Regions from separate parts of the Lysinibacillus sp. UBA5990 genome, predicted to be linked through region 1. Evidence: riboswitches for the same ligand, from Rfam matches in the RefSeq annotation. Region 1 holds a riboswitch; each other region holds the start of a gene.

Region 1 (10,092 bases):
TTCGTTTTAAAAACTCTTTCGTACGATCATGTTGCGGGTTTATTAATACTTGTGATGGTGGGCCCTCTTCAACAATTACACCTTTATCCATAAAGACTACGCGATCTGCTACCTCTTTGGCAAATTCCATCTCATGCGTCACAATTAGCATCGTATTGCCTGCATCGGCCAATTGACGCATGACTTTGAGTACCTCTCCTACCATCTCCGGGTCTAGTGCTGATGTAGGTTCATCAAAAAGCATCACTTTTGGATTCATGGATAATGCTCGGGCAATGGCTACGCGTTGTTTTTGCCCCCCTGAAAGTTGTCGAGGCTTTGCGTTTACATATTGATCCATACCAACGATTTTTAAATATTTAAGCGCCGTTTCCTCAGCTTCCTTCTTCGAGCGTTTTAAAACTTTTATTTGACCCACTGTACAATTATTTAAAACATTATGGTTGTTAAATAAATTGAATTGCTGGAATACCATTCCTAGATGTGTTCGATATTCTTGGATATTGTGTTTTTCGTCTAGGATGTCTTCCCCTTGATAAATAATTTGCCCACCACTTGGTATTTCTAATAAATTAATGCAACGAAGTAAAGTGGATTTACCTGAACCAGAGGAGCCAATTAAACATACGACTTCCCCTTTTTCCACTTGAAAATTAACATCCTTTAACACTTGGTTACGTCCAAATGATTTACTTAAATGCTCAATTTTAATGACTGCCATTTGTGCGCCCCCTATATTGCTTCTTTTTGTTCTTTTTGATAGGCATCTGGTCCATCTAAACGTTTTTCAACATATAGCAGGATACGTGATGCAGTAAATGTCATGATGAAATAAAGAATACAAGCTACAAAGAATGATTCAAAATAACGGAAGTTGTTACCGGAGATAGATTTTGTTTGGAAGAATAATTCAGTTACTCCGATAACGTTTAATACGGCTGTATCTTTAATATTCATAATTAATTGGTTGCCTGTCGCAGGTAGTACGTTACGCGCTACTTGTGGTAAAACTACGTGAAGCATGATCTGGAAGTGATTCATACCGATAGCTGATGCTGCCTCATATTGACCATTATCAATCGACACAATACCACCGCGAACAATTTCTGCCATATAGGCACCTGTATTAAGCGAAACAACTAAAATCCCCGCTGTAATAAAGTGCATGTCTATGCCAAATGCAATATCTAATCCATAGTAGACAACCATTGCCTGTACAATCATTGGTGTACCACGGAAAAATTCAACATAGCATGTGAGTATAAAATTAATAAGCTTTAAGCTATAAAATTTCACACCTTTTTTACGAACTGGAATCGTATGCATAATTCCGATGAAAAATCCGATAAATGCACCAATAATTGTACTTATAGTTGAAATCAGTAACGTATAATACGCACCTCGTAAAAACATTTGCCAGTTGTTTTCAATAATTGAAAGTATCCATTCAAGACTCATGATGTTCCTCCTAACAATTTCATGTTGCTTGCTATCTTTTCGTGCCTTAGCTCTTTTTACTAGTCTATGTTTTATTTCGCTAGGACATTATCATTATGTAGAGAGGTTCTCATTTTAATAATGATGAAATGATAGTGCACGGACTAGCCACTAGTCCGTGCCATTTTTTATTGTGCTGCTGGTTGCTGAGAGATAGCTTCTTCCATTATCGCTTGACGATCATCTTCAGAAATACCTTTTAGGATTTCATTGATTTTATCAAGATTCGCATCGTCTTTACGTAAGCCTACAGCAATTGACGTATTTGAAAGATCTGTATCGAAGCCCTCTTCGAATGCTACGTATGTGAATTTATCGTTGGCAGCAGCTGCGGAAATACCTTCTGGACGTTCTGCAACATAGCCATCAATTTTACCTGCCTCTAAAGCTACACGCATAGCTGGGAAGCTTTCCATTGCTGTTTGTTTATTGACACCTTTAATTTGGTCAATCACATTGTAGTTGGATGTATTAAGTTGTGATGTAATTTTTGCGCCAGAGAAATCTTGAATCGATTTAACGCCTTCATATTTACTGCCTTTTTTAATAACCATGACAAAATCAGAAGTATAGTAGTTTTCAGTAAAATCAATTGTTTTCTTACGTTCTTCTGTTGGCGACATTCCCGCGATGATCGCATCAATTTTATTAGATTGTAGCGCTGGTACTAAGCCGTCCCATTCCAATTTAACGATCACTAATTTCTTACCTAAACCTTCAGCAATTTTTTTCGCCATTTGTACATCATAGCCGCCTGCATACTCTGCGTTATCTGCAATTTTCACTGCACCATTTGCATCATTTTGCTGTGTCCAGTTGAATGGTGGGTAGCCAGCCTCCATTCCAATTCGGAATTCACCGCCGCTTTCTTCTTTATCTGCGCCAGCATCACCTGAACTGCCCTCTTTTTTGTCACTAGTGCCACATGCAGCTAGCACAATTGCCGTCATGATAGAAATCATTACTAACAACCATTTTCTTTTCATGAAAAACTCCCCTTTTCTGTAAAAAAATAAGACAACTGTACGAAAAAAGACCTAAGTTTTGTGAACTTAGGTCTTACCTTTTATGACAGTTGCCCAAATCCTCACTATTATTCCATGTTTCCGAGATAGCACAACCTAGTAAACCTGGAATTGAATTTACTAGGACAGTCCTGCACTTATTCACTGCAGACCCAGCATAAAAGTACGAGCTCCTTTTATACTTCGGCGATATTTCCTTCTTCATTGCGTCTTTGTTTGCTTGTACTCAACAATGAACTAATAAATACCGCGCCTCTACCTCACTGTTATATGTTAGTGAGGTTTGTTTATTTAATTGATATTTAGATACTACTATAAAACTAGTATGTACGTCAAGAGAGTTTTATCATTTTTCTGACTAATGACAATATTAGGGTATTATGCTTGGCCTATCCATTAATAATCTATGTATTTTTGTCAATATATCCGCTGATAAAAAGCAAAATTTTACTATCAATTATTTTTATACTAAGTAGATAGGTTCGGATTTTCAAAATCACTAAAGACTTTAGTGATACAGAAAACCAAGAAAAAAACCCTGTAAAACAAAGTTTACAGGGTTTAAAGGAATTATGAATTTAATAATAAATCTTCAGGATTTTCGATTAATTCTTTAACTGTTTTTAAGAATCCTACAGAATCTTTTCCATCAATAATACGGTGATCGTAAGAAAGTGCTACATACATCATTGGACGGATTTGAACTTCACCATTTACCGCAACTGGGCGGTTAACAATTGAGTGCATACCTAAAATACCAGCTTGAGTACCGTTCATAATTGGTGTTGACATTAATGAACCGAATACACCACCGTTTGTGATTGTGAATGATCCACCAGCCATGTCATTTAATCCTAGTTTTTTCTCACGAGCTTTAGTCGCTAAGCTAGCGATATCTTTTTCGATTTCTGCGAAGTTTTTGCTGTTTGCATCGCGTACAACTGGTACTACTAAACCTTCTTCAGTTGATACTGCAATACCGATATCAAAGAAGTTATTTAAATGTAATTCATCGCCAACGATTTGAGCGTTTACATATGGGTATTTTTTCAGTGCTGCAACAACAGCTTTTGTGAAGAATGACATGAAACCAAGTTTGATGTCGTTTGCTTTAACAAACTCTTCTTGTTTACGTTTACGAAGTGCCATGATGTTTGTCATGTCAATTTCGTTGAATGTTGTTAACATTGCTGTTGATTGTTTAACTTCTAATAAACGTTTTGCAATTGTTTGACGACGACGGCTCATTTTTTCAATTGTTACTCGGTCAGAATTAGCTGCTGGTGTGAATACAACTGGGCCACCTGTAGTTGCTACTGGTGTAGGTGCTGCTACTGCTGGTGCTGTACCATGTGCTGATACATCTTGTACACGAACACGGCCTTGTGGATCTACTGGAGATACCGCTGCAAGATCGATGCCTTTTTCACGTGCAAGTCGACGTGCCGCTGGAGATGCGATCACACGCTCACCAGAAGTTTCTTCTACTACAGGAGCTGCTGCAACTGGTGCTGTAGGAGCCGCTTGTGGCGCTGCTGGAGCTGGAGCTGCTTCAGCTGGTGCCGCCGCTGCTGGTGCAGCTGCTGCGCCTTCGCCTGCTTCTACGATAGCAATAACTTGACCAACTAGTACAGTATCGCCTTCTTCAGCTAAAATTTGTGTTAATACACCTGCTTCTTCAGAAATGATTTCAGCGTTTACTTTATCTGTTTCAAGTTCAACGATGAATTCACCTTTTTCAACGCGATCGCCCACTTTTTTAACCCACTGTGCGATACTACCTTCTGTAATCGATTCTGCTAATTCAGGGACTTTAATTTCAGCCACTTTCATTTCCTCCTTTGATTAACGTGCATGACGCACATAAAAGGGCTACTGCTTATGGGCAAGTAGCCCAGCTATCAATATTTATATGTTATTATTTAACCTTTACTGGCTCAGCAACTGCTTCTTCAATAAGTGATGATTGAGCTGCTTTATGAGAATCTGCATCCCCTTCAGAAGTTGAGCTCATTGCAGGACGACCTACATAGCGAAGCTTTTTACCTTCTGCAAGTTCATATAATGTTTCTAGTGCATAATTCCATGAGCCTTGGTTTTTAGGTTCTTCTTGTACCCATACGATTTCTTTTACATTAGGATACTTAGCAATAATACCAGCAACTTGCTCTTTTGGGAATGGGTAAAGTTGTTCTACACGAACAATGTGTACGTGATCGAAACCTTCTCCATCTTTCACGCGATCTGCTAAATCGATCATCACTTTACCAGTACCTAATACAATACGCTCTACAGCTTCTGTTTTTGTACCTAAGCCAGGTTGTTCAATCACTTCTTGGAATGAACCATCTGCTAATTGCTCAGCATTAGCTGCTGCTAATGGGTGACGCAATAATGATTTTGGTGATACAACCACAAGTGGACGTACACCCTCAGTGCCTAATAACGCTGCTTGACGGCGTAATAAGTGGTAGTAGTTACCTGCATTTGAACAGTTTGCTACAAACCAGTTATTTTCTGCTGACATTTGTAAATAACGTTCCATACGGCTTGAAGAGTGCTCTGGACCTTGGCCTTCATAACCATGTGGTAATAGAATCACCATGCCAGATTTTTGACCCCATTTAGAGCGTGCCCCTGAAATGAAGTTATCAAACATTACCTGTGCCATATTCGCGAAGTCACCAAATTGTGCTTCCCAAACTGTTAATACATGGCCGTTTTCTAGGTTGTAACCATATTCAAAGCCAACTACCCCTGCTTCAGTCAGTGGTGAGTTGTGCACTGAAAAGGATGCACTTGCACCAGAAATATGATGAAGTGGTGTAAAGACATTACCATTGTTTTTATCGTGAAGCACTAAGTGACGTTGTGAGAAAGTACCACGTTGTGCATCTTGACCTGTGAAACGTACTGGTGTGCCATCTTGGATAATTGTTGCATAAGCTAAAGTTTCCGCATGACCCCAGTCGATTTTCGCAGATGCAAATGCGTCACGACGTTTTTCTAAAATTTTGCCAAGCTTTTTCTGTGGCTCGAAGTTTTCTTCAAACACTAGAAGCTCTTCGTTAATTTTACCTAAACGTTCTGCTCCAACTGCTGTATCAATTTGTGGGAATTCAATTTTTAACTCTTCTGGCATTTCTAATTGATGATGCTCATCTTTTGAAGCCATTTCTTTTACATGATCATAAGCCGCTTGCATTTCTGCATAAATAGCTGTATCTAATGCAGCTACATCTTCAGTTGATACAAGACCTTCAGTTACAAGTGCTGCACCATATAATGAACGTACAGTTTCGTGTTTAGATACTAATTTATAAGTTTCTGGGTTTGTAACCGTTGGATCATCCGTTTCGTTATGACCATGACGGCGGTAACCAACTAAATCAACGACAATATCTTTACCGAATTTTTGGCGGTAATTAGCTGCAAAACGACCAACTTGTGCCACTGCTTCAGGGCTATCTGCATTCACATGTACTACTGGTACTTCATACCCTTTTGCTGGGTCAGAAGAGTAAACAGAAGAACGAGAATCATATTGTTCAGTCGTGAAACCGATCATATTGTTCGCGATAATGTGAATAGTACCACCTGTTGTAAATCCTTCAGTTTTAGCGAAGTTTAATACTTCAGTTACGATACCTTGACCTGGGAATGCTGCATCACCATGCACAAGAATTCCTAAGCCTTTTGTGCGATCATGAATCGCTTGACCTGGTTTTGAAGTGTCATCTTGCGTTGCACGTGTAGCACCTAGAACTACTGGATTGCCTACTTCTAAGTGTGATGGGTTGTATGCAAGCTTTACATTCATACCTGAATCACGGTTATAAGAAGCACCCATATGGTATTTCACATCACCTGTCCACCCTTTTGTAATTTCAAGGCGACCATTTTCTGGCATAAATAAATCATTTGATACATGTGCAAAGTCAGAGAACATCATGTCATAAGGTTTATTTAAAATATGTGTTAAAACATTTAAGCGACCACGGTGTGCCATACCAATACGTACTTTTTCAACACTTAGCGCTTCTGCAGTTTTAATGATTTCATCAAATAGTACAATTTGCGTATCTAAGCCCTCACCAGAGAAACGCTTTTGTCCTACAAATGTTTTATGGATAAATTTCTCGAAATTTTCAACACGCGTTAAACGATCTAATAAGGCTTTCTTTTCATCAGAAGAAAGTGCTTGTTGGAAAGAGCCAGATTCAATTTGTGCTTGAATCCAATTACGTTCTTCTGTAGCTACTACATGTTCATATTCAAACGCTACTTTATTTGTATAAATAGCTTTTAAATAGTCAATTGCATCCTTACCATTTTTCACGTTTGCTGGCACATCTTTGAAGAAGATTGCTGCAGGAATTTCAGCTAAATCTGCAGCGCTTAAGTTGAACGCGCTTTCTTCAATTTGAGCTGTTTGTAGTTCACGGTTTTTCAGAGGATAAATATCTGCTGCTAAATGACCGCGTGAACGGATTGCATCGGCTAATTTCACAGCGGCTAACACTTTTTTGTAATCGCCAGCAGGAGCAGCTGCTGTATGACTAGCTACAGCTACTTCACCTTCTACTACTACTGGTGCACCAAATTGTTGGAATAAAGAAACTAACTCCGGTTCTACTTCTTCAGGAGACTGTAAGAATAAGTCGTATTGCTCCATCACATATCCTAGGTTAGGACCAGAGAAAGCTGACCATGGAGAACTTACAGTTGTAACGTTGTTCGACATGAAAAATGACCTCCAAATTTTGCCTTTCGGCAGTTCCATTAATTAAATTGCAATTAATTATATAATATTTAGCCGTTCTTTAAAAGAATGTTTTACACTACTTTTCCATATTTTAAAGAACGTTTTTTCCATCTCAATCTTACTACTCTTCACAAAAAATACAACTCTTTTTAGCAAATTAAGCAATTTTTTTCGCAAAGGATAGAATAATGAAATAAAGCGTGCATTTTTCTTAATATTTTAGCGGGATCTTTAAAGAGAAAACGGTTCCAATATTAACCTCACTCTTGACTTCTACCGTTGCATTATATTTTTCAAGCAACATCTTCGAAATACTTAATCCTAAGCCAGTTCCACCAATTTGACGGTTCCTTGCCTCATCCACTCTATAAAAACGATCAAAGATAAAAGGAATATTGTCTTTTGCTATTCCTATACCATTATCAGCAATTTCTAAACATGCATAATTTCCAGCAACTGAAATAGAAATTTGTATCTCAGGAATTTTTTCACAATAACGAATTGCATTTTCTATTATATTACGAATGATTTGACTTAGTGCATTTTCAGTTATAAATAAAGGACCCATTTCATCATTTTTCGACAGCAAAATTCGCGCTCTTGGGTGTACAAGCCTCATTTCATCGATAACAGCCTCAATCACCGATAGTGCATTTGCCTCACTCATCTCATCTTTTTCCTCACGTCTTGCAAGCTCTAATAACTCCTCAATCATTTTACGCATGCGAGCTATTTCTGTTAATGAAGTATCGATCGACTCCTCTAAAATAGCTGGATCATTTTTGCCCCATCTTTTGAGCAAAGAAAGATGCCCTTCAATTGCTTGGATTGGCGTACGAAGCTCATGAGAAGCATCTGCGACAAATTGTTGTTGCTGTGTAAAAGAAATTTGCAGCTCATTCATCATGGCATTGTACATTTTCAACAAATCACCAATCTCATCGTGTGATGTGTACATTAGCTGTATGGGCTCATTAAAGCCTTGATCCATCACCGTTTTCATAGAAGCACGTAATTCACGTAATGGTTTCATTAAATAATTGGCTAAATAATACCCAATAGAGCCTGATAACACCAATGCCCCAAGACCAGCGATGAGCATAGCTGTTAATAGATAATGCATAAGCGATTGAAAACCAGTGAGCGGATGGACAACTTGGACATATCCTTGAAAAAAGCCTAGTCGTATTGGTTCATTCATGACCAGTACATCCTGCTTATCAATAGTTGTCTCAAAAATCTCCTGCATGGAGCTAAGTGGTGCAGCAGCTGAAGTATTATTGATACGCAAAATATCCACGCCGTCCGCATTAAACATTCTAACAGTTTCATCTCGGTCGACAATCGATTTGAGCAAACCAGTATTTTGTTGGATTTGTTGGATCGTAATATCCTGTCCCTGGGATTGTAAAAATGAAATGATATCCCTGCTAGTCCGTTCAACCTTGCTTTCTTCATCATTTAAAAGCCATGTATGGAGAGAAATATAAACAACCACGCAAATAATCGTATAGCTTAAAAAAATCACAATACTCGATGTGAGCATCCATTTTTTCTGCAAAGATTGACGACGTAGATACATGAGTAACTTGTTCATTCCCGCATCACATACCCAACCCCTCGAACCGTCTCAATATAGGCATTCGTATCACCTGGGAGCTTCGTCCGTAAATGACGTATATACACGTCTACCACATTAGTCTCTATATCTGTATCGTAGCCCCAGACAGATGTTAAAATATGCTCGCGTGTACAAACTCTATTTTTGTGTTCGATTAATAGTTTCAGTAAATCATATTCTGTCTTTGTGAGGTCAAGTTTATTCCCTTGCACGAAAACTTCATAGGCTGCGATATCTATTTCAATATCACGTAAACTCAAAAATTCACTATTTGTAGGCTCTTTTATTGTTGTACGGCGTAAAATCGTTCGAATTCTTGCTAATAGTTCTTCGATCGCAAATGGCTTGACGATGTAGTCATCTGCTCCAGCATCTAGGCCAGCTACACGATCCATAACAGCGTCTCTTGCCGTTATTAAAATAATAGGCACCTGAGATTGTGTCCTAACCCGCCGACAAATTTCAATACCATTGATGCCCGGTAGCATCACGTCAAGTAATAGCACATCAAATGCTACTGTTGTTGCCAAAGATAGCCCCTCACGCCCTTCAAAGGCAACTGTCACGTCATAGCCTTCATGCTGTAGCTCTAGCTCGACAAAACGTGCAATATGCTTTTCATCTTCCACTACTAATATTTTCTTAGGCACATAATCACCTTCTATTCCGAAATAACGATGCAGGATTTTTATCCCTATACTGTTATAGCATAACATCAAATAAAAAGTCTGTCTCACAAGGATTAACTTGTGGACAGACTTTTTTAATGAGCTTCCGAAATAAAGAGATTATTTTTCCCAGCTTCTTTTGATTTATATAAAGCTTGATCAGCCAAATCCATTAATTCATCCAACGTTTGGGCATGATCTGGATAGTAGGAAATTCCTATTGAAGCTGTTGGTGTGAACCGATGATCCTCAATCATCCAGCCTGTTGCTAATTCATCTCGGATGCGACGAATAATATGCATAATTTGACTATGCCTTTTATCAATTTCCCTCGTTAAACCTGTTAGAATGACAAGAAATTCGTCTCCCCCTATTCGTATAACGATATCATGACTTCTAACGGTTTTGCTCAGAGCGTGACCAAAACTCTGAATAAAAGCATCCCCTGTATCATGACCAAAGCGATCATTGACAGCTTTAAAATCATCACCATCCAAATAAAGCATCGCTACACTT
Region 2 (10,092 bases), on a different contig from region 1:
GCAACAATTGACGACACCTTATGGCAGAGGAACAGACATTCCTCGTCTAATTGAACAGAAACAATATCAAGAGCTGACTGAACTAATTGAACATCAAGGAACACTTTGGCAGGTGACGCCATGGGTTGTACTTATTCTTTTAAAAAAGCTCTCAAGTAAAAATGTAGAGGAAGTCTCCTTAGCAGAAATAGAGCTTTATTTAGCTGTGGCACATGCGATAACTGAAAATTATCAAGATTCAACATATAACGTTTCAACGATGCAGGAGCTTTTGGATAAGAGATATTTATGGGTGGAAAATGAAGAGGATGATGAGCTTGAATGGGAGGAAGATACACCTAGAGGCTATGAACCAGAAGCTTTTTTAGGCTATTATTATTTTAGTTTTTTACTCCTTCAAGAGGCAATCCCTGTTTTTACTGCTATTAAGGCACGTACCAAGAGCACAACAGAGGAAATTAAGGAACTGCTAGCCTTACTAAAACATTAAAAAAAGAAATGTTATATAGATAAAGCAGATGGGCTCAGCTTCCCAATCTGCTTAAATTTAATAGACATATTCATCTTTAGAAGCTCGCATGGAACATAAGAAGAGTGTCATAGCTACAACAACAAAGAGCCAACCTGTAATATTCCAACCACCAAATAAATCATGGAGGTATCCGAATAGAATCGGCCCAATGGCAGCGAATAAATAGCCCAATGATTGTGCAAACCCTGATAGATCAGCGGCTTCAAATGCTGTACGCGTACGGAGTGTAAAGAACATCATTGCTAATGCGAATGAAGCTCCACCTGCTAAACCTAGAAGGATCATCCATAATATCCCCAACGTTGTCCATTCCATTACAACGCCGACAAATCCTACTAAATAGAACGATGTAAACATAAAGACAAGTGGTCTTTGTGAAGCCATTTTACCAGCAATAATGGGGACAGCCAATGCCATGGGGACTTGTGAGAATTGCATAATGGAAAACATCCAACCAGCTTTATCAGGAGCCAATCCCTGCGCAATATAAATTTCAGGAATCCAAGCTGCTGTCGTATAAAATAATAAAGATTGTAAGCCCATTGCACCGGTTACTGCCCATGTAACAGGTGATTTCCAAAGGGGTTTACCTGTTTTCTTGGCCATAGTAGCTGGTTCTGGCTTATTCAATTTCAATTGAGGTATCCAAATTAAAATCGTTAATACGACTAATATAAGCGCTACAGCCAATGCTCCTTGCCAACCTAGAGAAGAATTAGCTATTGGATAACTAATACCTGCTCCAAGTCCAGCCGTTAAGTTCATAGACATAGTAAAAAATGCCATTAGTAACCCTACATGGTATGGAAATTTTAATTTTAATAAACCTGGAATCAACACATTTCCAAATGATATGGCTACGCCAATGAGCACTGTGCCAAATACAAGTAACCCTGTTGTACCAAGGGAGCGTAGTACAATTCCTAAGGCCAATAAAATAGTGGATAAAAATAAGGTTAGCTCAAGCCCAAGTTTTCGTGCTACAACTGGTGCGAACGGTGATATAATGGCAAAAGCAAGCAATGGAATAGTTGTCAAAAAACCGGCTAGAACATTGGAAATACCAAGATCGTCACGGATAAAGGATACAATTGGACCCACAACAGTTAGTGGCATTCGTAATGTAGACGCTATAAATATTATTCCAAAAACTAATAATAAGGTTGTTCCCTTCCAGCTAATTTTTCTGCTCGGGTAGCTGGCGGAATGATCATGTAAAGTCAAAATAATTCCCCCTGTTATAACCATTCTAATTGAACTACTATAACACTTTATCACACTATTAAAAATAGTGGAAAATTCACAAAATACAAAACATTAATGGTTATATTGAAATGTCTTAGGTCTTATGTTAGTATAGTAAGCATCATAAATTTAATAATTATATGCCTCATGTTTGTATTGAGGTAGAGGTCGCGATATTTATAAGTAAGCTAATTGAAATGACAAGCATTGAAGAGATTAGCTGAAAGGAAATATTGCCGAAGTGTGAGGGGACTTGAAAACCTCATGCTGGGGCTGTCTCCGAAAGGAACAGAACTGTCACGTTTGTACAACGTGTTGAGCTATCGTTTAGGAAAAACTGAGATTAACTTAGCCATCACATTGTTCATGTGATGGCATTTTTTTGCCTCATAAATAGGAAGGAAGCTATATCGTGAGTGAAATAAAAGTAAATCAGCTCGGCCATAAAGCACCGAAGCTGAAAAAAGAATTAAAAAGCCGTCATATCACAATGATTTCTTTAGGCGGTACAATTGGTACAGGGCTATTTCTAGCCAGTGGTGGCGCCATTGCACAAGCAGGACCGGGAGGCGCATTGCTTGCCTATGCGTTAATCGGTATTATGGTATATTTCTTAATGACAAGTTTAGGTGAAATGGCTGCATATATGCCGTCCTCGGGTTCTTTTAGTACGTATGCGACAAAATTTGTAGATCCAGCTTTAGGCTTTGCACTTGGCTGGAACTATTGGTATAACTGGGCAATTACGATTGCAGCAGAAATTGCGGCAGTGTCATTAATTATGAAATATTGGTTCCCAGATAGCTCATCAGCACTTTGGACAGTATTATTTATTGTAATTGTACTGACATTTAATTTATTGTCTGTAAAGAGCTATGGTGAAAGTGAATATTGGTTTGCGATGATTAAAGTGGCTACGGTCATTGTATTTATTATTATTAGCATATTAATGATTTTTGGTATTTTAGGTGGACAGGCACCTGTAGGTTTTACAAATTTCTTTATTAGTGATGGACCATTCCATGGTGGCTTCCTTGCTACATTTGGTATTTTCCTTGCAGCAGGATTTTCATTCCAAGGAACAGAGTTACTGGGGGTTACAGCAGGGGAAACAGATGATCCAGGAAAAAATATACCGAAGGCAGTAAAATCGGTGTTTTGGCGTATTATTTTATTTTATATTTTAGCTATTGCTGCTATAGGGATGTTGATTCCATTCACAGATGAGCGCTTATTATCGGAGGATATCGCTGTATCTCCATTTACGCTGGTGTTTGATCGTTTAGGCATTGCTTTTGCTGCTTCCTTAATGAATGCCATTATTTTAACGGCTATGCTATCAGCAGGAAATTCTGGACTGTATGCATCTTCACGTATGCTATGGCAATTAGCAGTGGATGGTCATGCTCCTAAATTTTTTGCAAAGTTAAGTCGTCGAGGTATTCCGATTTATGCATTGATCGCAACGTTAGCTGTAGGCTGTGTAGCGTTTTTAGCGTCATTCTTTGGTGATGGGGTTGTTTATATTTGGCTTTTAAATGCCTCGGGGATGTCAGGGTTTATTGCTTGGCTAGGTATTGCATTTAGTCATTATCGTTTCCGTCGTGCTTTCGAGGCGCAGGGTTTAGATCCAAAGCTATTACCGTATAAAGCAAAGCTATACCCATTCGGTCCACTATTCGCCTTTACTATTTGTATGATTGTCGTAATTGGACAGAATTACACAGCATTTATCGGGGGTACAATCGATTGGTATGGTATCCTTGTTTCCTATATTGGTATTCCATTGTTCCTGTTGCTATGGCTGGGGTACAAAATTAAACATAAAACAAAAATGCTTCCTCTTAAAGATTGTGATTTAAAAGTGGAAAATTAAACAGAAAAGCTGTTCTATAAACCATTGTGTGATGGTTGATGGGACAGCTTTTTTTATATAGAGACCTTTAAAATTAATACTAAATTAACATCATATATATGGTAATATACTATAGATATGGAAGTGTGATTTTTGACTTTCTAGTAGAGAGAGGTGCATGTAAATGCAAAAACATATTTTACTAGTGGAAGATGATGAGGCTATTCGCGAAATGGTAGCGAATTTTTTAATATTGGAAGGTTTCGATGTCACCACTGCAAATAATGGAGAAGAGGCATTACAATATTGTTTACATCAAACTTTTGATTTAGTCATCCTAGATATTATGATTCCTAAGCTTAATGGATTGGAAGTTTTAAAAGTAATCCGAGAACAGGCAGCACTTCCGATCATCATTATGTCCGCAAAGGATAGTGATGTAGATAAAGCGCTTGGGTTGGGATTAGGGGCAGACGATTATATTGCTAAGCCATTTTCTATGCTGGAATTCTCAGCTCGCGTAAAGGCCGTTATTAGAAGAGCTACGAAATACGCTGGACAAATAGATCACAAACAAGATGTAATAGTTATAGGCCATTTAAAGATAGATATTGTTAATTTCTCAATAAATAAAAATGGACAAGAAGTGAAGCTAACATCAAAGGAATTTGCCATCTTAAAGCTATTTGTAACAAACCGTAACCGAGTTTTTACGAAAGAGCAAATTTATCAGCTAATATGGCAAGAAGCATATTATGGTGATGAAAATATTATTAATGTACATATTCGAAGGCTACGCGAAAAAATTGAAGATGATCCATCCAACCCCCAGTATATTAAGACGCTGTGGGGAATTGGCTATAAGTTTGAAGGATAACAGATATGATAATCATTCTATTAATCATAATTGTGGTGCTTATAGGAATAGTTATTTTTCAATGGAAAGCAAAAAAAGAACAAAATCAGACGATCCAATATATGAATGAAAAACTCCAAGCCATTGTTCAAGAAAAAAGTAACGAAAAGATTTTGGTAACTACGAGCAATTCACAAATTCAACAGCTACTTATTTCGATAAACGCTTGGCTGGACCATCACCAAAAAGTTCAGGCGACCCATCGCAAAATGGAAGATTCTATGAAAAAAATGCTGGCCAATATTTCACATGATTTAAAAACGCCCTTAACGGTTGTGTTAGGCTATATTGAAATGCTTCAGCTTCAAGGTTCAGCTAGTGAAGAGGAGCGTCAAAGACTATTAGCGGGTGTACATGCTAAAACATTAGAAGTATTAAAAATTATTCATACATTTTTCGATCTTGCCAAATTAGAGGCAGGGGATACAGATTATCCAATTACTAAAATCAATGTCTGTGAAATTAGCCGTAAAAATATATTATCATTTTACGATATGGTCACGTCCATGGGACTAAATATTACTATTACAATCCCTGAAACACCTATGTATGCCCTTGGTAATGAAGAAGCGTTAGATAGGGTTCTCAACAATCTTTTATCCAATGCTCTTGCCTATGGAGCGGATGGTAATGTAATTGGTTTAACTGTAAGAAATGATGAAACAAATATTTTTATAGACGTATGGGATTGTGGTAAAGGAATCGATGAATACCATATTGATAGTGTTTTTGAGAGAATGTATACGCTAGAGGACTCTCGCAATAAATCCTTCCAGGGGAGTGGCCTAGGTTTAACGATTACAAAGCGATTAGTGGAAATGATGGACGGTTCCATCCAATTATCAAGTATTCCCTATAAAAAGACCATTTTTACCATTGCATTAAAACGAATGATGTATTGAAATCACAGCTTGTAGAGCTTTTATTGTGCTTTACAGGCTTTTCTTATGCTCTTAAGGAATTTGTAAGAATCCAGTAATAAATTAGAGAGTTTCATTTTTTATAATGACAATAGCCACATTTGAGGGAGAGATTGACATGACATATATTGTGAAAACAAACCAGCTTACGAAAGTGTACGAAGGAAAAGAAGTGGTTTCTGCTGTCAATATGAACGTGAAGAAGGGAGAGATTTATGGCTTTTTAGGCCCTAATGGAGCGGGTAAAACGACAGTTATGAAGATGCTAACGAATCTGACAAAGCCAACAAGTGGAGATGTTGAAATATTTGGTGAGAGGTTGACCGATCGTTCGTATGAAATATTAAAAAGAATGGGAACGATTATTGAATATCCTATTTTCTATGAAAAATTAACGGCTAGGGAAACCTTAGAACTGCATTGCGAATATATGGGCTATTACAATAAGCAGGAAATTGCCCATGTACTTAACCTTGTAAAATTAACAAATGCAGAGGAGAAACGGGTAAAAGATTTCTCACTAGGGATGAAACAGAGACTAGGTATTGCACGCGCTATTATTACAAAGCCAGAGCTCCTAATTTTAGATGAGCCAATTAATGGACTAGATCCCATTGGGATTAAAGAGTTGAGAGAGCTTTTTAAAATGCTCTGTACGGAGTATGGCATTACGATCATTATCTCTAGTCATATATTAGGGGAAATTGAACAATTGGCCGATACGATAGGTGTCATCAAGGAAGGTAGGCTCATTACTGAAGTAACGATGGATACGATTAATCGTAATCAAGCCGACTTTATTGAAGTGATCGTAAACGATGGTAAGAAGGCAGCCTTTATTTTAGAAAGTGAATTGAAAATGGCTAATTTCAAACTGATGGATGACAATTCTATACGAATTTATGATTTGACAGTATCCCAAAAGGTTCTAACAAAAACATTGATTGAACATGATATTGAAATAGAGGAGATTAGCAAAAAAACTAGCACATTAGAGGATTACTTCCTTAAGCTAATAAATGGAGGGATTGTTCATGCTTAATTTAATGCGTTTGGAAATGAAAAAATATCATTTAGGCTCCTATTTTAAAAGTGCTATGTTTGCTAACTTTATTATTTTAGGATTTATGTTTATGATTTTATTTATTTCTAAAGTAGAAGGGGAAGTTGATATTGCAAATTATGAAATGGCTTTAAGTGTCATCGATTCATTTGTCAGAGCCGTATTTATTATTTTTGCAGCTACATTAATAGCTAAACTGATTATCGGAGAATATAAGTTTAAAACAATCACATTGGCCTTTATGTATCCTGTAAGCCGAAAGAAATTAATCGCTGCTAAGCTTGCGATTGTCATGCTTTTTACCTTTAGTGCAATCATCGTTTCAAATGTCTTGATTACAACCATCTTTTGCATCGTAAGCGATAAATTTGATTTAATTCCTGATGTTTTATCTAATACTTTAATCATGCAACATATACCATCTGTACTCATGAATGCAATTGCTGCCTCAGGGATGGCATTAATTCCATTATATTTCGGAATGAGAAAATACTCTATTCCAGCAACAATTATTTCTTCTATTCTAATCGTATCATTGACTTCATCCAATACAGGTAACTTCACATTGAATGACATCATTATTATTCCAATCTCGTTAGCAATCATAGGTATTAGTATTGCCTACCTAGCTATCCGCAATATTGAGAAGGTCGATGTTTAATGAAAGGGCCAGGTACTCATAAGTTTTGTTGATATCGAATGATGATTATAGCAATTTGATAGTAAGCTACTCGGTTGTTACACTCACATAGTCGATCTTGTAAAATAGGTAACTAAACTTATTAAATATAGAAAAAAATTAACGTAGAGCAATAAAAATAAGTAATTTGATTCCCATAATAGAAATTTAATTAAAATAGAAAAGGAAATGGCCAATAAAATAGTTAAAAACAGATTTCCTTTTTTGCCATTATGGCATTGTAAAACTATTAATACAATCATAATAATTATAGGTATATAAAATTGCATTAAAAACCTCCTGTATTAAAAATGACAAAATAGTAAATATTTGTTTTATTAATCTTATATTTATTTTAAGGTGATTTCAACGAGGAAATTAAGAATTCCAACCATTGTTGCTGAATTATCAACTGTAAATTCTGCACTGCTTTAGCTGTCCCACAAGATGTGTCTATTTATGGTTTTCCTTTTGGGTGAACCGGACCATGTAATATTCAATGGTATTATTATCAACAAAAAGGCATCGAGATTTTTCTTCTCGATGCCTTTTGCTGATGATGCTCTTAATTTAAATTTTAGTATTAATTCACTACTTCATCCAAATATTGTTTCACCTAGTAAGTAAATATTTAATGCCACAACAATTACAACTACAAACCAGCCTAAAATAGTAGTAATACGGTGGTTCACTAAACCGCCCATAATGTCTCGTTTGCTTGTAAACATAACGAGAGGGACGAGGGCGAATGCAATACCGAAAGATAACACAACCTGACTAAGAACAAGCGCATGGGTTGCATTTACACCGGATGCAATAATTGCTAACGGAGGCACCATCGTAATGGCTCTCCGTAAATAAAGTGGTATTTTTCGTTGAATGAAGCCTTGCATCACTACGTCACCTGCTAATGTCCCTACAGAGGAGCTAGCTAGCCCAGCAATTAGTAAACCAAGACCAAAGGATACGGCGGCCATTGGGCCGAGAGCATCCTTTAAACCGTTATAGGCAACATCTAAATCCTCTACTACAATCCCTTGTGTGTGAAAAACTGCTGCCGCAATAATGAGCATACTCATATTGATGGCTCCAGCAATGATCATAGCGATGATAATATCAATAAATTCAAAACGGAAGATTCGTCTTTTTTCTTCTTCATTACGACCGATGATGCGACTTTGTGTTAAAGAAGAATGTAAGTAAATAGCATGGGGCATGACTGTCGCACCTAAAATACCTGTTGCTAATAGTAATGAGTCCACCCCTTCAAACTGAGGTGTGAACATACCAAACGCTACTTCGCCCCATTCTGGCTGAGCTAAAAATGTTTGGAAGGCAAATGCTAATACGACAATTAAAACCATGCCAGAAATGCCTGCCTCAAAGGCTCTGAATCCTCTTCTTTGAAGCTCTAGAATAGCAAATGATCCGACCGCTGTGATGATAGCTGCTGGAAGCATAGGGATATTAAATAACAAATAAAGCCCTAATGCTGCCCCGATAAATTCAGCAAGGTCGGTGGCGATAATTACTAATTCAGCCTGAATCCAAAGAAATATAGATGTCTTTTTAGAAAAATGTTCACGTGCCACCTCAGGTAAATTTTTTCCTGTCGCAATACCAAGCTTTGCAGATAAGGATTGGATGAGTACCGCCATTAAATTAGAAAAGGCTATTACCCAAAGGAGTAAGTATCCATATTGAGAGCCAGCTGTAATATTTGTGGCAAAATTGCCAGGATCAATATAGGCGACCGCTGCAATGAATGCAGGCCCAAGAAAAGGTAAAAACCGTCGCCAACCTTTTATATCTCCATCTAAAACCGCCTCAGCAGACGATTTTGTGACTTGTTTGTATACCATATTTGTTCCCTCATTTCAAAAAGTATCGTTTGAGAAATAAAGTTTCCTAGAGGAAAATAAGATAATAGTATTCTAACGCTAGGATTAGAAAAAGGGAAGCGCTTTGCTTAAAATTTTAAAAAAATAAGTATGTACATTTCTCATCATTTTCTAATTAGACTTTCACCGCTTGCATCGTTTACGATTAAAAGAAAAGGTGAAGGACTGATTCGACATGAGCAATCGAATTTTAATTATAGAAGATGAAGAAAATATTGCGAGAGTGCTCCAGTTAGAGCTTCAATTTGAAGGCTATGAAGCGGTGATGGCCCATACAGGAGCAGACGGTTTATTGCAATATCGTGAGCAGCAATGGGATTTAATCTTACTGGATATTATGTTACCCGAAATGAGTGGCATAGATGTACTAAAGCGTATTCGCGCAACAGAATCACAAACCCCAGTTATTATGCTAACTGCTAAAAGTGAGGTGGAGGATAAGGTAAAGGGATTGGATTTGGGAGCTAATGATTATGTGACAAAGCCCTTTGAAATTGAAGAATTACTGGCCCGTATCCGTAATGCACTACGGTTTTCTCAAAAGGCTAGTCCAACACAGGTTGGTGTATCGTTTGGACAGTTATCGATCAATGAGCAAACAAGAGAAGTTATTTATTATGGGAAGGAGATCCAACTGACTCCTAGAGAATACGATTTATTGCTATATTTAATGAAGCATCCTAAGCAGGTGCTCACAAGGGAACAAATATTAGAGACTGTATGGGGCTTTGATTACTACGGAGATACAAATGTTGTGGATGTCTATATTCGATATGTGCGCCAAAAGCTTGAAATCGCTAATGCAACACCCATTATTCAAACAGTTCGAGGTGTAGGTTATGTGTTAAAGGAAAATAAATCATGAAGCTTAAAACAAAGATTCATCTACTTACCACTTTGTTAATGCTAGTAATTTTAGTGGCAACCAATAGTGGAATTTACTTTTTGTACGAGAAATTTGCCTATAATACGGAATATAGT
Region 3 (10,092 bases), on a different contig from region 1:
GGTAGTACCAAAAGCTGTGCGCAGTACATTAATCCGTATTGTTACTTTCTATTTACTGCCATTCTTTATTATCGTTAGTTTGATTCCTTGGAATGAAGTGAATGGAGTACCAGAAAGTCCATTTGTAATGGTATTTAAAATGATTGGAATTCCTGGTGCGGATCATATTATGAATGCTGTAGTTTTACTTGCCATTATTTCTTCGATGAATTCGGGCCTTTATGGTTCATCACGTGTACTTTATACGCAAGCGGTAGACGGTCGTGTCCCTAAAATCTTTGCTCAATTATCCAAAAGAAATGTTCCCGTATATGCGATTTTGATGTGTACATTAGCATTGTATTTAGGTGTCATCCTTTCGTTATATGCTGGAAGCAAGACGTTTGACTTTCTAATGGGGTCACTTGGATATACGGTATTATTTATATGGTTAATTATTGCAATAGCCCATCTAAAGTCAAGAAAAAAACAGTCAGCCAACTCAAGTGTGTATGAAGTGAAATGGTATCCTTATACTACTTGGATAGCAATCATAGCGTTGAGTACGATCTTAATTGGGATTATTTTTACCACTTCAATAATCGTGACGAGTATTACATTAGCAATCTATATTTTCATTACGTTAACTTATTTATGGAAAGGCCGTCATCAATAAATCGATAGCGTTTAATATTTCGACATGGATTTTCATAAAAAATACATTACAGGCAGATTGTTCGCTCAAGTGAATTTATCCATGCTATACTACAATCATAGTAAGTTTAAGGAGGATTTCAAATGGCAATTGTACATGCAACAGATGCTACGTTCCAAAGCGATATTAAAGAAGGTTTAGTATTAGTGGACTTTTGGGCTGCTTGGTGCGGACCTTGTAAAATGATTGGGCCAGTTCTTGAAGAAATGGACGCTGCAGGTAGTGCGGCTAAAATTGTAAAAGTTGACGTAGATAATAACCAAGGTACTGCTGCTGAGTACCAAATCATGTCAATCCCATCATTATTATTATTTAAAGATGGAGAATTAGTTGACAAAACTGTAGGCTTCCAACCGAAAGAAGCTTTAGAAGCATTTATCGCAAAACATGCGTAATGAATGAAGTTCACAAAAAGCCGGACCATCAATTGATGTGTTCGGCTTTTTTTCGTTATATAATAAAGAAAGAAAAAATGATTCATTGAGGGGAATCTTACGTAGGGGGCAGGTAGGTAATGAACGATTTAATCAAGCGTAAACTGGATATTCTACCAGACCAGCCTGGCTGCTATTTGATGAAGGATCGACAGGGGACAATTATATATGTCGGTAAAGCGAAGGTACTGAAAAATCGTGTTCGTTCTTACTTTACAGGAACACATGAAGGTAAAACGCAAAGACTTGTAAGCGAAATAGAAGATTTTGAGTATATCGTGACATCATCAAATATTGAAGCACTCATTTTAGAGCTGAATCTCATCAAACTGCATGATCCAAAATATAATGTCATGTTAACAGATGATAAGACGTATCCATATTTAAAAATTACGAATGAAAAACATCCTCGTCTAATTACGACACGTAAAGTAAAAAAGGATAAGGCTAAATATTTTGGACCGTATCCCAATGCCTATGCGGCAAGTGAAACAAAGAAGCTGTTGGACCGTTTATATCCATTAAGAAAATGTGTGCAACTACCTTCAAAAGTTTGTTTGTATTATCATATGGGTCAATGTATAGCACCTTGTGTGAAAGAAATTGAGGGTCATGTTTACCAGGAAATGATTGAGGATATGACGAAGTTTCTTAACGGCGGTGTGGAAGCAGTCAAAAAAGAGCTTGAAGTAAAAATGCTTGCGGCTGCCGAAAACTTAGAGTTTGAACGAGCTAAGGAGTTTCGTGATCAAATTGCCCATATCGATACGGTTATGCAGAAGCAAAAAATAGTATCAAGTGACACTACTAACCGCGATGTCTTTGGCTATGCTGTGGAAAAAGGGTGGATGTGTGTTCAGGTTTTCTTCGTTCGGCAGGGTAAGCTGATTGAGCGGGATGTTTCTATTTTCCCGATCTATCAAGATGCAGAGGAAGAGTTCCTAACATTTGTGGGACGATTTTATGAAAAACCAGAACATATTAAGCCAAAAGAAGTTTTTATTCCGCAAGCAATTGATGGTGCCATTTTAACGGAATTATTAGGTATCAAAGTTCTTACGCCAAAAAGAGGTCAAAAAAAGGAGTTGGTAGATTTAGCGACGAAAAATGCTGAAATTGCAGTGTCCGCTAAATTCCAGCTTATCGAACGACAGGAAGAACGTACTATTGGTGCATGCGAGGCACTTGGTGATGCCATGGGCATAACGACACCATTACGAATTGAAGCTTTTGATAATAGTCATATGCATGGAACAGACGCCGTATCTGCAATGGTTGTTTTCATTGATGGGAAACCCGCCAAAAAGGAATATCGCAAATATAAAACCCGTACAGCAGCCAAGCATGATGATTATGGTGCTATGCAAGAGGTAATTCGTCGACGCTATATTCGTGTTTTGAAGGAAGGTCTTCCATTACCAGATTTAGTGCTAATTGATGGTGGTAAAGGTCAAATGGAAGTTGCCCGTGAAGTATTAGAGGATGAACTAGGACTAGTTATACCTATTGCTGGTTTAGCAAAGGATGACAAGCATAATACATCCCAGCTATTGTTTGGTGATCCACCCGAGGTCATTGCTTTAAAACGCACAAGTGACGGTTTTTATTTATTACAACGAATACAAGATGAAGTCCATCGTTTTGCGATTACCTTCTTGCGCCAACAGCATGAAAAGCATGCTATCCAATCTGTGTTGGACCAAATTGAAGGTGTCGGTCCAAAACGAAAGCAGCAGTTACTGAAACACTTTGGTTCCGTGAAGAAAATACGTGAGGCTAGTGAGCTTGCTTTACAGGAAGCAGGGATGCCAGCTAATTTAGCAAATCAGATTTATGCCTATTTTCAGCAGGAGTCATTGTCAAAGGAATAGACATATGCTAAGGTTGTAAATAACATTGTGATCCAATGTTAACAGCCCACTTGTTAGATGAGGGCGGAAAAATTTAATATAATCACTTTTAAGGTGATGATAGAGGTGCAAGATTCAAAAGTAGCGCAAAAGAGGATGAACAAATCCTAAGACATTGCGTGAAAGGGGAGCTTGCCGAAGTACAGCATTGTTGTTTCCGCTGTTGTACTGGTTTTGCATTTAAAAAATGTAAGACTGTCGATTCTAAACGTTTCGGAGAGCTATCACACATGCGCAAGTTTTGTTATTGTACATGTTATAGGCAGCTTTCACGTTTTGTGAAGGCTGCCTTTTTAGTTTTCTAGAGGCAGTTTTACACCTTATTTTAGGTGAATTACATGACTGGGAAGGAGAGCAAAAGAAATGTCTAGAATAGTGATGAAATTTGGAGGGGCTGCTTTAGCATCGCCCGAACAAATTCAAGAGGCTGCTCGAAAAGCAATTGCTGAAAGAGATAGAGGTTTCGATGTGGTAGTAGTAGTTGGTGCGATGAGACAAACGATACAGGATGTGAAAATGAGCGTACTTCATTTCACGGATGATGTGTCAAAACGTGAATTAGATGCAGCTGTATCTTCATGCTCTCAGTTATCCAGCTCCGTGTTTGCCATTGCAATACAAGAAGCTGGCTATAATGCGGTGTCACTAACAGGCTGGCAGGCTGGCATTTACACGGATCATATGCATAGTCATGCAAGGATCAATCATATCGATGTTAGCCGTATCGATGAGCATTTGCTGCAAGGACAAATCGTCGTTATTGCTGGAGATCAAGGCATTGACAATGACCAAAATATAACAACGCTTGGGAAAGGTGGAACGGAAACGACAGCCGTTGCACTTGCTGTTGCATTAGATGCTGAGCGGACAGACATTTACACGAATGTTGATGGTGTGTATACAGCAGATCCACGCTTTGTTGTAAAGGCACAAAAACTACAGGAAATTTCCTATGATGAAATGTTAGAGATAGCACATTTAGGATCACACATCATTCATCCACGTGCAGTGGAGTTAGCTAAAAAGTTCCAAATGCCAGTGATCATACGCTCTAGTTTAGTGGAGTCAGTAGGTACTTTATTGAAGGAGGAAGTAGAGATGGAGAAAAATTTAGTAGTGCGTGGTGTTGCCTTTGAATCAGATGTTATTCGTTTAACAATTGGGTATGATGCTTATTCACATGCTTCATTAGCGGATATATTTTCAACTCTTGCTGAAAATCGCATCAACGTGGATATCATTGTTCAAGCAATCATTGATGGATTAAAACCAACTGTGTCCTTTTCGATTTTGAAAGAAGAATTTGCAGAAGCTTTACGTGTTTTAGAGGATAGTAAAGTATCACTTGGCTTTAGCTTTGCTGATTTCGAAATTGGATTAGCGAAAGTTTCAATAGTTGGCTCCGGTATGGTCTCGAATCCAGGTGTCGCTGCTCGCATGTTCGATCGTTTACGTCGTGAAAATATCCCTGTGAAGATGGTGAGCACCTCAGAAATTAAAGTGTCTGTTGTAGTACCGCAGGATGAAATGATTCGTGCAGCAAATGCACTGCATGATGAATTTAATTTAGAGCAGGCTCTTTACATATAATAATAGAAGAAACAGCATTTTCTGTAATTGTCCGAAATAAAAGGAAGGATTGTCATCCCGTTTATTGAATGGGGAGACAATCCTTTTTTGTTACTCTGTTGGAATTGTATGCATAATTCGTTCCTTCACGTCCCATTTGACTGTAAACATAACGTAATTTTGCTTTTCACGTTTTTCATCATAGCATTCTGTCAAATAGCCTTTAGCTAGCTGAATCTGTTCAGCAATAAATCCTGCCTCAAGTCTGAAGCTACGTTGTTTGATTTGCAATATTTCAGGGTCGTTTGTCAACTGGAAAATACGTCCGTCCTTTGATTCTTTCATTAGCTCTAATGTACCCCAGCAGGCATCTGCGAAAAATGCGATTAGTTCGTCTTGACTTTTACATGGAAACTTACGCGCAAGCTCTTTCCCTGCCCAATAAAGGACATCATCCTCATGTTTACCGAGTACAGAAGATAGAATATGATCGCGAATGATCTCATAACCAAAGGATGAGATTGTAGGAGATGGAGTGTTTAACATTGTTATCCTTCTTTCTTAGAATTTTCTTATAATTTAACGTTAATAAAGTAATGGTAGATTTTTCGAGAAAAAACGACGCATTATGCACTAGATTAGTTCTTTAATAAGCTCTATGAAAAACTCCGAGTTGCCTTGACGCTCGTAGCTCTTGAGAGTACAATAAACATGTCATAATATTGTACCATGATGAAATACACAGTCAATGAAGTATCATTTACAAAATGATGACTTCTTTTGTTGTGCTATTTTAAGTACTAAGGGGGGTAACAGTCTTGTCGAAAGATCGAGAGTTTTTATGGCGTCGCTTACATTCTCTACTTGGGATCATTCCAGTAGGTCTGTTTTTAACGATGCACCTGTTCATTAACTTTACAGCAACAGGCGGGGCAGATAGTTATAACGATGCTACCGCAGTAATGGAAAAGATTCCATTCCTTATCCTAGTTGAATGGATTGTCATCTATATTCCATTGATGTTCCATGCATTTTATGGAGTGTTCATTGCATTCACTGCTTCACCAAACACAGGACGTTTCAGCACATACCGTAACTGGATGTTCTCATTACAACGTTTCACTGGTGTATTCCTAGTGATTTTCATTGCATGGCATATTTTCCAAACTCGTATTCAAAAAGCACTTGGCACACACGTTGATTACGACATGATGGCGAATATTGTTGCTAATCCATTCATGCTTGGATTCTACATTGTTGGTATTTTATCAGCAACTTTCCACTTATCTAACGGTTTATGGGCATTCCTAGTAAGCTGGGGTATTGTACAATCTCCTCAGTCTCAAAAGATTGCTACTTACGTAACAAACATTATTTTCGTAATTCTAAGTGTAGTTGGTGTGGCTGCTATTTTAGCTTTCGTATAATTCAATAGAGCTACGATAGAGCACATGCAATCATTGCAATTTTTTAAGAGGAGTGAGAAATAATCATGGCGAAAAGCAAAGTAATTGTTGTCGGCGGTGGTCTTGCCGGTCTGATGGCAACGATTAAAGCAGCTGAAGTTGGTACTGAAGTTGATTTATTCTCATTAGTTCCTGTAAAACGCTCACACTCTGTTTGTGCGCAGGGCGGAATTAATGGTGCAGTAAATACAAAAGGTGAAGGGGATTCTCCATGGATCCACTTTGATGATACAGTATATGGTGGGGACTTCTTAGCGAACCAACCACCAGTTAAGGGTATGTGTGATGCAGCACCTGGCATTATCCATTTAATGGACCGTATGGGTGTTATGTTCAACCGTACACCAGAAGGATTATTAGATTTCCGTCGTTTTGGCGGTACTTTAATGCACCGTACAGCTTTCTCTGGTGCAACAACTGGTCAACAATTACTATATGCGCTTGATGAGCAAGTTCGTTCTCATGAAGTAGCTGGTTTAGTAAATAAATATGAGCACTGGGAATTCCTTGGTGTTATTATCGATGAAGACGGCGTGTGCCGTGGTATCGTAGCGCAAGATATGCGTACAGAAGAAATTAAATCATTCCGTGCAGACGCTGTTATTATGGCGACTGGTGGCCCTGGTATTATTTTCGGTAAAACAACAAACTCTGTTATTAACACAGGTTCTGCTGCTTCTATCGTTTACCAACAAGGTGCTTCATATGCGAATGGTGAGTTCATCCAAATTCACCCTACAGCGATTCCTGGAGATGACAAAAACCGTCTAATGTCAGAATCAGCTCGTGGTGAAGGTGGTCGTATTTGGACTTATAAAGACGGTAAACCTTGGTACTTCTTAGAAGAAAAATACCCAGCTTACGGTAACTTAGTGCCACGTGATATTGCAACACGTGAAATTTTCGACGTTTGTGTAAACCAAAAACTTGGTATCAATGGCGAAAACATGGTATACCTAGATCTTTCTCATAAAGATCCACATGAGTTGGACGTTAAACTTGGTGGTATCATCGAAATCTACGAAAAATTCGTAGGAGATGACCCACGTAAATTACCTATGAAAATTTTCCCAGCAGTTCACTATTCAATGGGTGGATTATGGGTTGACTACAACCAAATGACTGAAATTCCTGGTCTATTTGCAGCAGGTGAGTGTGATTACTCTCAACACGGGGCAAACCGTCTTGGTGCGAACTCATTATTATCTGCTATCTATGGCGGTATGGTTGCAGGACCAAACGCAGTAGATTATGTAAAACATCTTAAAAAGCATGCAGAAGATATTCCACAAGAGATTTACGATGCTCGCGTAACAGAAGAACAAGCGAAATGGGATGCTATCATGAAAATGGAAGGCACAGAAAACGCTTACTTACTGCATAAAGAGCTTGGTGAAATGATGACTGCTACAATGACTGTAGTACGTTACAATGATCAGCTTGAAGATACATTGAAAAAACTAGATGACCTTACTGAGCGTTGGAACAACATCAACATCAACGATACGCAAAAATGGAGTAATCAAGGCGCACACTTTACACGTCAGCTTAAAAATATGTTAGTGCTTGCGAAAGTAATGACAAAAGGTGCATTATTACGTAATGAATCTCGTGGTGCGCACTATAAACCTGATTTCCCTAACCGTGATGACGAGCAATTCTTGAAAACAACAATGGCGAAGTTTGATCCAACTACTGGTAATCCAATCATCACGTACCAAGAAGTCGACGTTTCTTTAATCCCACCACGTAAACGCGACTACTCTGCGAAAGGAGACTAAAAGTTATGCAAATCTCAGCTAATACTGGAAGAATGGTTAAAGTTGAAATCCTACGTCAAGATACACAGGGCGGCAATAGCTATTGGCAAAAATTCCAAGTGCCTTACCGTCATGGTATGAACGTAATTTCTATTTTAATGGAAATTCAAAAAAATCCTGTTACTGAAAATGGTGAAAATACATCGCCAGTATCATGGGATATGAACTGTTTAGAAGAAGTTTGTGGTGCATGTTCAATGGTTATTAATGGCCGTCCACGTCAATCATGTTCAACACTTGTTGACCAATTGACTGAGCCAATTAAATTGGAGCCAATGAAAACATTCCCTGTTATTCGTGACTTACAAGTTGACCGTGAACGTATGTTCAACGCGCTTAAAAAAGTGAAAGCATGGGTACCGATCGATGGTACTTATGATTTAGGTGAAGGTCCACGTATGCCAGAAGGTAAACGTCAATGGGCTTATGAATTATCTAAATGTATGACTTGTGGTGTATGTATGGAAGCATGTCCAAACGTGTCTGAAAAAGCTTCATTCATCGGGCCAGCTCCATTATCACAAGTACGTCTTTTCAACACTCACCCAACTGGTGCAATGATTAAAGATGAACGTTTAAATGCTATTATGGGCGATGGTGGCCTTGCAAACTGTGGTAACTCTCAAAACTGTGTTGCTGCATGTCCAAAAGGTATTCCTTTAACAACATCAATCGCTTCATTAAACCGTGCTACTACAGTGCAAATGTTCCGTAACTTCTTCGGTTCTGACCACTTCGTAGACTAATATCGGACAAGCTGACTCCCAACTCCCTTACACTTAGTGTGGGGGAGTTTTTTATAGTGATATAAACATAGTTAGCATGTTTTAAGGAAAACCATACTATGTCAAAAAAGAGATTTAGCAATAAAATAAGGGAATTTTGGTTTTTCCTATGATAATATAGCATTTTCTTTTATAATGAATTTGTATTCATTACTTATGGGCTGTCTGAACCAGACTAAAAAAGATGGCAAATTAATTGTAGGGGATGGTGTTATTATGAAAGCAAGTTATATTGAAGATTTACAAGAGTGGGAAAAGGGTTTTTCCTTTTATAGTGAGGTACGTGTACGATTTTCAGAAACAGATATGTATGGGCATATGAATAATACTGTAAGCTTTACATATTTTGAACAGGCGAGAATTGATTATTTCAGACATTTAGGTATTTTAATGCCATCTGTAGCTGATGAGAATGTGAAGAGTATACCGATTGTAGCTGATTTACAATGTGATTATGTAAAGCAGGTTTTCTTTGATGACGTGCTACGAATTTACACAAAGATAGCGAAAGTTGGAAGTTCATCAATGGATATTCATTATTTAGCAAAAAATCAAAGGGACGAAGTTTGCTTCACAGGTCGAGGAACAATTGTGCAAATGGACCCTCGAACAGGCAAAAGTGTACCGATTTCTAAAGAGGAAAGAGCGCATTTGATTAGTCTGGAAATTATCCCTAATTAGTGAGTAGGGCTATACCATAAATAATTATGAGAATAGTAGGAATTATGTTTTACATAAAATTTATGAAAATGTCGAAGCAATTTCCGAAATTTTTAAGGAAACATGTAATAATCATGCAAATAGCCGTCACCGCTTCAAGCCCCTTAACATAAGTTACAATACGTGCGGGGGAGGAGGGTGTAACTGAATGAATGGCTCTCATCATCGTTCTCTATTAACAAACCGAGAACGTGAAATATTTGCGCTTTTATTAGCTGAAAAAACAACGAGAGATATTGCAGAGCAGCTTGGTATTAGTGAAAAAACAGTGCGAAATCACATTTCCAATACAATTCAAAAGCTAGGTGTAACAAATCGATCTCAGGCGTTAATTGAGCTGTTACGCTTAGAAGAATTTAAATTAGACTAATGGACACTTGCTATTTCGTGAAAAAAACGACAAAATAGAACTATTCAACGTATTTTTAGGAGTGAAATAGTTATATGTCGGATGAAGTAACAAAACACTCACCTGAAACCGTTGCAACGGTTGAAAAGGAATTACGCTATATAGCGGCCATCGTGAAGCAAAAGGGAAGAGAAATTGTTTCCGACTATGCGATTACGCCGCCACAATTTGTTGCATTACAGTGGTTAGAAGAGCTTGGTGATATTACAATTGGCGAATTATCAAACCGTTTATATTTAGCTTTTAGCACGACAACAGATTTAGTGGACCGGATGGAGAAAAATG

What was found. Region 1 has a riboswitch for lysine ahead of B3D94_RS18770 (transporter substrate-binding domain-containing protein). Riboswitches for the same ligand answer to the same signal wherever they lie in the genome.
Positions count from the first base shown of each region.
Region 2: it holds a riboswitch for lysine, as region 1 does, so the genes downstream of both, B3D94_RS06725 (amino acid permease) here and B3D94_RS18770 (transporter substrate-binding domain-containing protein) in region 1, are expected to answer to the same signal.
Region 3: it holds a riboswitch for lysine, as region 1 does, so the genes downstream of both, B3D94_RS08560 (aspartate kinase) here and B3D94_RS18770 (transporter substrate-binding domain-containing protein) in region 1, are expected to answer to the same signal.

Region 1 covers NZ_DJAY01000015.1:1,228,439-1,238,530, reverse strand. The annotation lists gene B3D94_RS18780 (amino acid ABC transporter ATP-binding protein) at 1-721, opposite strand, end outside; gene B3D94_RS18775 (amino acid ABC transporter permease) at 733-1,458, opposite strand; gene B3D94_RS18770 (transporter substrate-binding domain-containing protein) at 1,626-2,483, opposite strand; lysine riboswitch at 2,602-2,788, opposite strand; gene odhB (2-oxoglutarate dehydrogenase complex dihydrolipoyllysine-residue succinyltransferase) at 3,093-4,349, opposite strand; gene B3D94_RS18760 (2-oxoglutarate dehydrogenase E1 component) at 4,441-7,266, opposite strand; gene B3D94_RS18755 (HAMP domain-containing sensor histidine kinase) at 7,499-8,884, opposite strand; gene B3D94_RS18750 (response regulator transcription factor) at 8,881-9,558, opposite strand; gene B3D94_RS18745 (diguanylate cyclase domain-containing protein) at 9,672-10,092, opposite strand, start outside.
Region 2 covers NZ_DJAY01000010.1:2,996-13,087, forward strand. The annotation lists gene B3D94_RS06715 (hypothetical protein) at 1-490, shown strand, start outside; gene B3D94_RS06720 (CynX/NimT family MFS transporter) at 548-1,780, opposite strand; lysine riboswitch at 1,932-2,108, shown strand; gene B3D94_RS06725 (amino acid permease) at 2,190-3,653, shown strand; gene B3D94_RS06730 (response regulator transcription factor) at 3,817-4,509, shown strand; gene B3D94_RS06735 (sensor histidine kinase) at 4,515-5,450, shown strand; gene B3D94_RS06740 (ABC transporter ATP-binding protein) at 5,587-6,510, shown strand; gene B3D94_RS06745 (ABC transporter permease) at 6,503-7,192, shown strand; gene B3D94_RS06750 (Nramp family divalent metal transporter) at 7,807-9,072, opposite strand; gene B3D94_RS06755 (response regulator transcription factor) at 9,287-9,976, shown strand; gene B3D94_RS06760 (HAMP domain-containing sensor histidine kinase) at 9,973-10,092, shown strand, end outside.
Region 3 covers NZ_DJAY01000011.1:225,584-235,675, forward strand. The annotation lists gene B3D94_RS08545 (amino acid permease) at 1-655, shown strand, start outside; gene trxA (thioredoxin) at 778-1,089, shown strand; gene uvrC (excinuclease ABC subunit UvrC) at 1,209-2,999, shown strand; lysine riboswitch at 3,092-3,270, shown strand; gene B3D94_RS08560 (aspartate kinase) at 3,402-4,628, shown strand; gene B3D94_RS08565 (YslB family protein) at 4,719-5,153, opposite strand; gene B3D94_RS08570 (succinate dehydrogenase cytochrome b558 subunit) at 5,426-6,034, shown strand; gene sdhA (succinate dehydrogenase flavoprotein subunit) at 6,100-7,854, shown strand; gene sdhB (succinate dehydrogenase iron-sulfur subunit) at 7,860-8,639, shown strand; gene B3D94_RS08585 (acyl-CoA thioesterase) at 8,895-9,359, shown strand; gene B3D94_RS08590 (helix-turn-helix domain-containing protein) at 9,547-9,768, shown strand; gene B3D94_RS08595 (MarR family winged helix-turn-helix transcriptional regulator) at 9,843-10,092, shown strand, end outside.